DNA from 3 places in the Nocardiopsis nanhaiensis genome. Region 2 is predicted to be linked to each of the others. Evidence: riboswitches for the same ligand, from Rfam matches in the RefSeq annotation. Region 2 holds a riboswitch; each other region holds the start of a gene.
What was found. A riboswitch is a leader RNA that binds a small molecule or an ion and turns the genes downstream of it on or off. The one in region 2 is predicted to bind cobalamin.
Positions count from the first base shown of each region.

Region 1: linked by a shared signal. The riboswitch ahead of metE (5-methyltetrahydropteroyltriglutamate--homocysteine S-methyltransferase) and the one ahead of cobN (cobaltochelatase subunit CobN) in region 2 are both predicted to bind cobalamin.
Region 3: linked by a shared signal. The riboswitch ahead of ACYVD1_RS02565 (ABC transporter substrate-binding protein) and the one ahead of cobN (cobaltochelatase subunit CobN) in region 2 are both predicted to bind cobalamin.

Region 1 covers NZ_BAAGZJ010000039.1:10,769-14,037, reverse strand. Annotated here, with positions in the region: gene metE (5-methyltetrahydropteroyltriglutamate--homocysteine S-methyltransferase) at 1-1,846, opposite strand, end outside; cobalamin riboswitch at 2,003-2,187, opposite strand; gene ACYVD1_RS19080 (polysaccharide deacetylase family protein) at 2,456-3,269, shown strand, end outside.
Region 2 covers NZ_BAAGZJ010000002.1:22,554-25,822, forward strand. Annotated here, with positions in the region: gene ACYVD1_RS01050 (FecCD family ABC transporter permease) at 1-429, shown strand, start outside; gene ACYVD1_RS01055 (ABC transporter ATP-binding protein) at 507-1,313, shown strand; cobalamin riboswitch at 1,390-1,534, shown strand; gene cobN (cobaltochelatase subunit CobN) at 1,571-3,269, shown strand, end outside.
Region 3 covers NZ_BAAGZJ010000003.1:155,692-158,960, forward strand. Annotated here, with positions in the region: gene ACYVD1_RS02560 (FecCD family ABC transporter permease) at 1-869, opposite strand, end outside; gene ACYVD1_RS02565 (ABC transporter substrate-binding protein) at 941-1,888, opposite strand; cobalamin riboswitch at 2,033-2,215, opposite strand; tRNA gene ACYVD1_RS02570 (tRNA-Pro) at 2,370-2,443, opposite strand; gene ACYVD1_RS02575 (hypothetical protein) at 2,489-3,269, opposite strand, start outside.

The DNA.
Region 1 (3,269 bases), on a different contig from region 2:
CGTCGCGCAGCGGCAGGAGCTCGCGCAGGGCGGCCTCATCCACCTGGATGTGGCGGATACCCGCGCGCTCCAGGTCGGCGACCTCGTCACGCAGGGCCAGACCGACCTGGCGGGCGGTCTCCCCGAGCGGCTGGTCGGTGCGGACGAACGACCAGGCGAGCATGGTGACCGGACCGGTCAGCATGCCCTTGACCGGTTTGTCGGTGCGCGACTGGGCGTAGGTGATCCACTCGACCGTCATCGGCTCAGGGCGCGAGACGTCACCGAACAGGATCGGCGGACGCACGCAGCGCGAACCGTAGGACTGCACCCAGCCGTTCAGCGTGGTGGCGTAGCCCTCCAGCTGCTCCGCGAAGTACTGGACCATGTCGTTGCGCTCGGGCTCACCGTGGACGAGGACGTCCAGGCCGATGTCCTCCTGGAGCGCGATGACGCGGTCGATCTCCGAACGGAGGACCTGGTGGTACTCCTCCGTGGCCAGCTCGCCGCGGCGGTGCGCGGCACGGGCCCGGCGCAACTCCGGGACCTGTGGGAAGGAACCGATGGTGGTCGTGGTGAGCGTGACCTCGCTGGGCGCCCCGCGGTTCTCGGGACGCTCGTAGGCGTCCTTGCCCAGGGCGTCCAGACGGGCGCGCACCCGGGCGTCGGTGAAGGCCGGGGTCCGGGGCTCGGACGCCCCGAGTTCGGCGTCGCCGCCCTCGGAGAGCACGCGGCCCAGGAGGGCCACCTCCTTGGCCTTCTGCTTGGCGAAGGCCAGGGCCTCGCGCAGCTCGGGCGCGAGTTCGGTCTCGGCGTCCAGGTCGATGGGGACATGGAGCAGAGAGCAGGAGGTGCTCACCGTGAGCTCGTCGCTGAAGCCCAGCAGGGTGCCGAGTTCGGCGGCGGTGGCGGGCAGGTCGGCGCGCCAGACGTTGCGGCCGTCCACGACACCCGCGACCAGGCGGGTGGCCCCCAGACCGGAGACCGCGGTGAGGTCCGCGACTCCTTCGCCGTCGGTGACCAGGTCCAGGCCGACCGCATCCACCGGCGACTCCTTGAGCACGCGCAGGGCGGCGGAGCCGATGGAGCCGAAGTAGGCGGAGACCAGCAGCGAGGGGCGCTCGGTGAGGGCACCCAGGCGCTGGTAGACGCGCTCCAGGTGGCCGACGGCGGCACGGCCCTCGTCGGTGGCCAGGATCGGCTCGTCGAGCTGGACCTCGGTGGCGCCCGCCGCCTTCAGGTCGCCCAGGAGCTTGGTGTAGGCGTCCAGGAGCTGGTCGAGCAGCTCGATGGGCTCCCAGCCCTCGGGGGCGTCGTCGGCGGCCTTGGACAGCAGCAGGAAGGTCAGCGGACCGACCAGCACGGGGCGGGTCTGGAAGCCGGCCCCGGAGGCTTCGCGGAATTCGGCGACGGGCTTGTCACCGACCAGGCGCGGCCTGGTGCTCGGGGAGAGTTCGGGGACGAGGTAGTGGTAGTTGGTGTCGAACCACTTGGTCATCTCCAGCGGAGGGGCCCCCTGCTCACCACGGGCGAGGGCGAAGTAGCGGCGCAGTTGCTCGTCCCGGTCCTCGGCCTGGGCCGGGGAGGTGAAGCGGGACGGCACGAGGTCGAACAGGACCGCCGTGTCCAGCACGTGGTCGTAGTAGGAGAACGTGTTGGAGGGGATGTCGTCCACGCCCGCCTCGCGCAGCTGGGCGTAGACGCCCTTGCGGAGGCCGGCGGCGACAGCGTCGAGCTCCTGGGCGGTGGTGCCGCCCTTCCAGTAGGACTCGCTGGCGCGCTTGAGTTCGCGGTCGGGACCGATGCGCGGGTAACCGTGCACCGTAGAACGAACGGACGGCTGGGAGGCCGCCGAGTTCTTGTCCATGTAGCTTCTCTCCCTCGTCGAAAGCCAGATCCCGGTCGCGAGGTGAGCGAGGACGCGGACACACCGAAACGCGCGCGTCATGCGCGCACGGTCGTCTCCGTCCTCGGCCCTCCCTCGGGGCACGGGACCACCGGCGGCACGGGTGCGCCGCCGGGTGGAGGCAGGTCTTCGGACTCGTGGGCGTTTCCGGCTGTAGAGCCGGGTTTCCTAGCAGTCACCGCTTCCCGGTTTTCCGACTGTTCCGGTCGGTTCACCAGTGCTTATGGCGACGGTCGTTCCCACTCACCGCTGCGGGGCAGTCCCGGATTCGCACCGGGTTCCCTCTCTCGACACGCACCACCCGCCCCGGAGGGCTCCGGGGCGAAAAGTATGGAGCGTGTACCTTCCACGACTGCAAGTATAGGGAGAGCCCCCTCCGCCCTTGTACCCGGCGTGGCCGCCCCCGGCCATGAGCCGAATCCGGAGCCGCGACGCGAAACCCCCGCCGTGTGCCCGGCATCACACCCGACATCAGCGTTACGTGGGAGAGCGCGCCCCCGCCTCCCCCGCGAACGTTCGTCTGACGATGAACGTGGAGAAACACAGGTGAATCAGCAGGACCGCCCGACCATGGCCCCCGACCGCCCCATTCTGACGGTCGTGGTCGCCATGGTCGTCCTACTGGGGCTGGTGTTGTTGGCGACCCGGTCCTCGGGCCCCCTCGTGGAACCGGGCAGTGCCCAGAACACGGCCAACCCGCCCGAGGCCGAGGAGGAACGCCTCCCGGCCACCGGTGAACCGGACGAACTCACGACCGTGGACGCCGACGCCGTCTCCGGCATCGACGAGACCGAGATCGACTACGAGGGCGACAGCGACGTCAGCGTCGCCTACCCCGTGATCCCGAACGCCACGCCGCTGACCGACTTCCTGGACCGCACCCTGACCGCCCAGGTGCACGCCTTCGACGCCGCCAACCCGGGCGCGAGTTCGTTCATGGGCGAATGGGGCCTGACCGCGGCAGAAGAGGGGATCCTCGGTGTTCGGATCACCACCGAGGAGACCGACTCCGAGGAGACCCGCGAGGGCAACAGCACCTTCTGGTACGAGACCGAGACGGGCATGGTCCACGGTTCCACCCACCTGCTCGCCGGACAGGAGGAACTGGACGAGCTCAACGAACAGGTGCGCGAGGCCCTGGCGGACGGCCCCGCCGAGTCCTCCGCCCTGCACCCGATCAGCGCCCTCTACGACTCGGTGGGCTTCAACCCTGACGGTGACCTGGTGGTGGAGTTCGACGCCGGACAGGTCGCCCCAGCCGACGAGGGCCGGATCCACGCCGTGATCGACCGTGACGAGGCCGACGCCCTCCTGTCCGAACTGGGGCTGCGCGTGCGCGAGGCCGCGACCACGGGTGTGCACGAGTTCTCCGTGGACGAGGCCC
Region 2 (3,269 bases):
TGGGCCGACGTGGCTCTGTGCGCGGGAGTCCTGGTGGTCGTGCTGGCCGTGTGCCTGGCCCACACCACCACCTTGGACGCGTTCGCTTTCGGGGAGGAGGCCGCGGCCTCGCTCGGCGTGCGTGTGGCGCGGGCGCGTGTGCTGCTGCTGACCGCGACTGCCCTGCTCACCGCCGCACTCGTGAGCAGCGTGGGCGCGGTCGGGTTCGTCGGGCTGATCCTGCCGCACGCCACCCGGATCCTGACCGGGTCGATGCATGCCCGGCTGCTTCCGGTGACCGCGCTGATCGGGGCCGTGTTCCTGGTGTGGGTGGACACGCTGGCCCGGACCGTCCTGGACCCGCAGGAGATCCCTGTGGGTGTGGTCACCTCGCTCGTCGGCGTGCCCGCTTTCATCGCCGTTCTGTACCGCTCGAGGAGGCAGACGTGAGCTCTCCCGGATCCAGTTCACCCGGCCGCGGATGGTCCGGTCACGGTCCGCCCGAGACCGGCTCCGGGGGCGGCCACCTGCGCGCCGACGGTGTGGTGCACCGGATCGCCGACCGCATCGTGCTCGACGGGGTCACCCTCGCCCCGCGCCCCGGTGAGACCGTCGGACTGCTGGGCCCCAACGGATCCGGCAAGTCCACCCTGCTCCGGCTCCTCGCGGGGGTTCTCGGACCCACCGCCGGGACGGTCACCCTCGACGGGGACCCGTTGCCGCGCATCGGCCGCAGAGCAGTGGCCCGACGCGTGGCCGTGGTCCAGCAGAACTCCCACACACAGACCGAGATGACCGTGCGCGACGTCGTCGCCCTGGGGCGTATCCCGCGCCGCCGCGCCTGGACCCCGGTCTCCGCCGACGACCTGCGCGCGGTCGACACGGCCCTGGAACGCACCGGGCTCACCGACCGTGCCGGGCAGTCCTGGCACACCCTGTCCGGTGGGGAGCGCCAAAGGGTCCAGATCGCCCGAGCCCTGGCTCAGGAACCCAGTGAGCTCCTGCTCGACGAACCCACCAACCACCTCGACATCCAGTACCAGCTCGACCTGTTGGAGCTGGCCGTGAGCCTGCCCGTGACCACGGTGATCGCGCTGCACGACCTCAACCTGGCCGCGATGTACTGCGACCGGCTCGTCGTGCTCCGAGCCGGTCGGGCGGTGGCGGAGGGATCGCCCGGCCAGGTGCTCACACCCGAGCTCATCGGAGAGGTCTACGGGGTCCGGGCCGAGGTCACCACCGACGGTGAGCGCCCCGTCGTCCGGTTCCTGCGCCGACGGGATCCGGAGCAACCGGGCTCCCGTACGCACCCGGGGCACGATCCCACGACATGACCGCACTGTGCGCCTCTCGAACGGAGTCCCGCTCGCCATACGTTCCCGCGGTCGGCCGCCCTCGAAAGGGGAGGCCCGTCGCGAGTCGGCTCGCGGCGCCCGTTAGTGTGTGAGCTCCTCGTTCGTGGCACAGGAACCCGGTGCGAGTCCGGGACGGTTCCGCCACTGTGACACCTCACACCAGGTGCAAGTCAGACACTGTCCACGAGCGGTCCGACCATCGACGGGGCGAGAACCCCTGGGGAGGAATTCCGGCCATGACGGTACGGATCGCGCTGCTTTCCACGTCCGACACCGATCTGCTCTCCGCGCGGGCCAGCGGCTCCGCGTACGTGTGGGCCAACCCCTCGCGTGCCACCGACACAGAACTCACCGAAACCGTCGAGGGCGCCGACCTCGTCGTGGTCCGGATGCTGGGTTCCCCGCACGACCTGTGGCCGGGCCTGGCCGCGGTCCGCGAGCGCGGCACCCCTCTCGTGGTACTCAGCGGTGAACAGCAGCCCAGCGCCGAACTCATGGAGCGCTCCACGGTTCCCATGGGTGTGGTCACCGACGCCCACCGGTACCTGGCCGAGGGCGGACCCACCAACCTCGCCCGCCTGCACGCGTTCCTGTCCGACACCGTGCTGCTGACCGGCGAGGGGTTCGAAGCCCCGCAGCACGTGCCCCTGTGGGGAATGGCCGAGCGCGAGGTCCCGCAGGACCCGTCCCTGCCCAAAATCGGCATCCTCTACTACCGCGCCCACCAGGCCGGCGGGAACACCGCGTTCGTGCACGCCCTGGCCGACGCCGTCGACGCCACGGGCCGGGCCGTGGGCGTGCCGGTCTTCGCGGGGTCGCTGCGTTCGGCCCCCGACGACCTGTTCGAGGCGTTGCGCGCCTTCGACCTCCTCATCGTCACCGTCCTGGCCGCCGGCGGCAGTGTCCCCGCGTCCGCGACCGCCGGTGAGGACGACGAGGCCTGGGACGTGGAACGTATCGCCGCCCTCGACGTCCCGGTCCTGCAGGGCCTGTGCCTGACCAGCTCCCGCGCCGACTGGCAGGAGACCTCCGAGGGCGTCAGCCCGCTCGACTCCGCCACCCAGATCGCGATCCCCGAGTTCGACGGGCGCATCATCACCGTGCCGTTCTCCTTCAAGGAGATCGACGAGGACGGCCTGCCCCGCTACACCGCCGAGCCCGAGCGCTGCGAACGCCTGGCCGGGATCGCCGCCTCCCACGCCCGGCTGCGCCAGGTCCCGGCCTCCGAGAAGCGCCTGGCCGTCGTGCTCTCGGCCTACCCCACCAAGCACTCCCGCATCGGCAACGCGGTCGGCCTCGACACCCCCCGCTCCCTGGTGCGCCTGCTGCGGCGGCTCCGCGAGGACGGCTACGACCTGGGCGAGCCCGACGCCCTGCCCGGCCTGGACCTGCCGGACGAGACCGAGGCAGGCGACACCCTCATCCACACCCTCATCGAGGCCGGCGGCCAGGACCAGGACTGGCTGACCAACGCGCAGATGACCGAGGCCCAGGTACGCATCACCCCCGAGCAGTACGCCGCCTGGACCGAGGGCCTCCCGGCCTCCCTCAAGGACGCCATGGCCGAGACCTGGGGTCCGGCCCCCGGCAAGCTCTACGTCAACGACGAGGGCGAACTCGTCCTGGCCGCGCTCCGGGCCGGCAACGTCGTGGTCCTGGTCCAGCCCCCGCGCGGCTTCGGCGAGAACCCCATCGCGATCTACCACGATCCCGAACTCGCTCCGAGCCACCACTACATGGCCGCGTACCGGTGGCTGGAGCACGGGTTCGGCGCCGACGCCGTCGTCCACCTCGGCAAACACGGGTCGCTGGAGTGGCTGCCCGGCAAGGACGCCGCCCTGTCCGCCGACTGCGGCCCCGACGCGGTGCTCGGGAACCTGCCGCTCATCTACCCGTTCCTGGTCAACGACCCGGGCGAGGGTGCCCAGGCCAAGC
Region 3 (3,269 bases), on a different contig from region 2:
AGTACCAGCCGGTGGTCCGGGCCGACCAGCGCCCGCACAGCGTGCGGGATCAGCAGCCCCACGAACCCAATGGTCCCGGAGCCGGCCACCAGCACGCCGGTCACGAGGGCGCATACGACCAACAGCACCCACCGGCTCCGCTGGACGTTGATGCCGAGGCTGGTGGCGGTGTCCTCGCCGAACGCGAACGCGTTCAACTGCCGGGCAGCGACACCGAAGACCAGCAGCCCGATCAGCACGGCCAGCGCCATGGTGTACACGGTCGGCAGCCGCGCCGCGGCCAACGACCCCGACAGCCAGAACTGCGCTTCCTGGGTGGCGTGCGGGTCGGCGACCCAGATGATCAGGAAGGAGGTCACAGCGGAGGCGAAGGCCCCCACGGCGACCCCGGCGAGGATCATGCGCGTGGGCGTGAGCCGACCGGACCGCTGCCCGAGGGCCAACACGAGCGTGAACGCGCCCAGCGCGCCGACGAACGCGCCGCCGGCCACGCCGAGGCTACCGATGCTCAGTCCGGCGACGATCACCGCGACCGCCCCGAGTGACGCGCCCGAGGAGATACCGAGCAGGTAGGGGTCGGCCATCGGGTTGCGCGTCAGGGTCTGCATCACGGCACCGACGATCGCGAGGCCGCCGCCGACCAGCGCCGCCGCGAGCACGCGCGGCAGACGCATCTCCCACACGAGGTTCGCGCGAAGGTCGGTGACGCCGTCGACGCCGTACAGCCCGAGCATGTCGATACGCAACCAGGCCAGGCCGAGCCGGTCGGTCGCGACGGTCCACACCTCGCGGACCGACAGGTCGCTCTGTCCGATGGTGGCCGAGACGCCGATCGACACCGTCAGCAGTACGAAGGCGACCGGGAACATGACGCCCAGCGACCGGCCTCTACCGGGTGGCGCGGCCGTGGACCGCTGGGTCTTTTGGCGGGGGGCGAGTCTCACTGGACGGTACCGTCGGCGAGGTACGCGCCGATCTCCTCGATGGCGGTGACGTTCTGCAGCCCCGGGGTGGTCTGCGAGAACGGCAGCACGACGACCGCGTCCTCACGGAACGCCCGCAGCTCACGCAGGGTCGAGTCGTCCTCGACGAAGGAGAGCTTGTCGTCGACGTCGTCCCCGCCGAAGTCGGCGACGACGACGAGGTCGGGGTCCCGCTCGACGACCTGCTCCCAGCTGGTACTGGACCAGTGGTCGGGAAGGTCGTCGAAGGCATTGTTCACGCCGAGTTCGCGCAGGATCATGCCGGGGGCGCCGCAACAGCCGCCGGCGGTCGGGCCGTCGCCGGTGCCCATGTCCCACCAGAAGACATCGAGGTCCCCGACATCGTCCGGCAGGTCGGCGCGGACCGCGGTGAGGGTCTCTTCCTGTTCGGCGGCGATCTCTTCGGCTCGTTCCTCGGCGCCGAGCAGCGTGCCGACCTCGCGCAGTTCCGTCCAGATCTCGTCGAACTCCAGCGGCTGCTCGTCGTCGCGGTCGGGGCAACGACCGGGCGAGAGGTAGCTCTGGACGCCGAGGTCGTGCAGTTCCTCGCGGCTGGCGACCCCTCCGTCCTCCCGGAACGCGCTCGGATAGACCGAGTAGATGAAGTCCGGTTCGGTCTCCAGGATCGCTTCGGAGCTCGGGTAGTCTTCCCCGCCGGGATCGAGGACGTCGATGTCCTCGGCCTGGGGCTGCAAGTCCTCGCGCATGCGGTCCAGGTCGCCGACGGCGCCGACGATGCGGTCCTCGACGCCCAGCTCGATCAGGTTCTCGATCGAGGTCAGGTTCATGGCGAAGATGCGCTCCGGCGGGGCGTCGAACTCGACTTCCATGCCGCAGTTCTCGACGCCGATGCCGTCGGAGGCCGCGGACGAGGAGTCGGATTCGGCGCTTGCGCAGCCAGCCAACAGAAGTGCCGCGGCGGACAGTACCGCGGGCGCACGGCGGGGAAACCGATGACCGGTGCCTCGCACGATAGGGGGGCGGACAGAAGGGGGACGGACAGAAGGCACGGCAAACAAGGCCAGGGCCGCCTTTCCACACCTCGTGGATGGATCGGACACGCCGTGGCCGGTCTCCTGGCTGACGGGTCGAACAGTCACGCGGCGTCTTCCCAGACCACCCTGTGGTCCAGTGACCCCGCTCGCGGGAGCGCATGACCTTCCCGATCACAGTGGCGAGGGCCGCACCGGTCTTACACCGGCTTCCCGAACACCACGACGGCGTGGACTTTATCACCAGCACGGGTACACATTTTCGGGGGGTGCTCCCTTGCTGCACCCGCGCTCAACGCCCACCGGCGCCGGTTCAACCCCGCTTCCACCACGCCGAAGACGCAGAAAGGGGCCCGCCTGAAGACGAGCCCCTCAATGACCTGCTATTCCTCTGTCGGGACGGCGGGATTTGAACCCACGACCCCTTGACCCCCAGTCAAGTGCGCTACCAAACTGCGCTACGTCCCGTCCGCTGCGCGACGACCGTTTCCGGCCCCGCCAACAGGTAAAACCTTACCGCATTCCGGGGGCGGTCCGAACCAGGTCAGCCCCTGGGACCGTGCCCACACCGACGATGTGGGCACGGTCACCGGCGGAGAGGCCGGAGACCACGACCGTGTCCGGGGCAAGCGCCACACCGAAGGGGGACCCGTCCGGGGACAGGCCCTCGGCTGCCGTGTCGAGCGGGATCGTGACGGGGCCGGATCCCCACTCGGCAACGAGCAGGGCGGTCGGCTCCTCGTCACCCGCGTGGACCGCCGCGAACACTTCGGAGCCCGCCGTGACGCTGTCCGGGTCGGGGCGCTCGTCGGTGAACACGAGGCTCTCCAGTACTTCGGGATCGGCGACCTCCCCCCTGGGCACAGCGACCTGCGGTTGCGCCAGGCGGTACTCGACCCGGTCGGCGTCGTCGGTCCCTTCGGGCTCGGTGTACAGCAACCGTTCTCCCCGGAGGGGGACCGTACCGGCGGGCAGGTCCTCGGCGATCACGTCGCCGTCCCTGCTCTGGAAGGCCAGCACGCCGGGATCGTCGCCGCCGTAGCGGACCACCGTGGCCCAGCCGTCCGGGGCCGCCGCCACCTCCTCCACCGGGCCGGGTACGTCGTGGCCGCCGTACGGTCTGCCGTCCTCGTGCAGGAGCCGCACTTCGTGCTCCCGGTCGTCGTCGCCCTCCCGGTCCTCGGGGTCCGGCGTGCACTCCTCGGCGACCAGGATCCTGGGGCCCGCGAGGACCGGGGCACCGACCTGTCGGCAGTCCGTCTCAGGTGCGTACCGGGCCTCGTCCTCCGTCCCC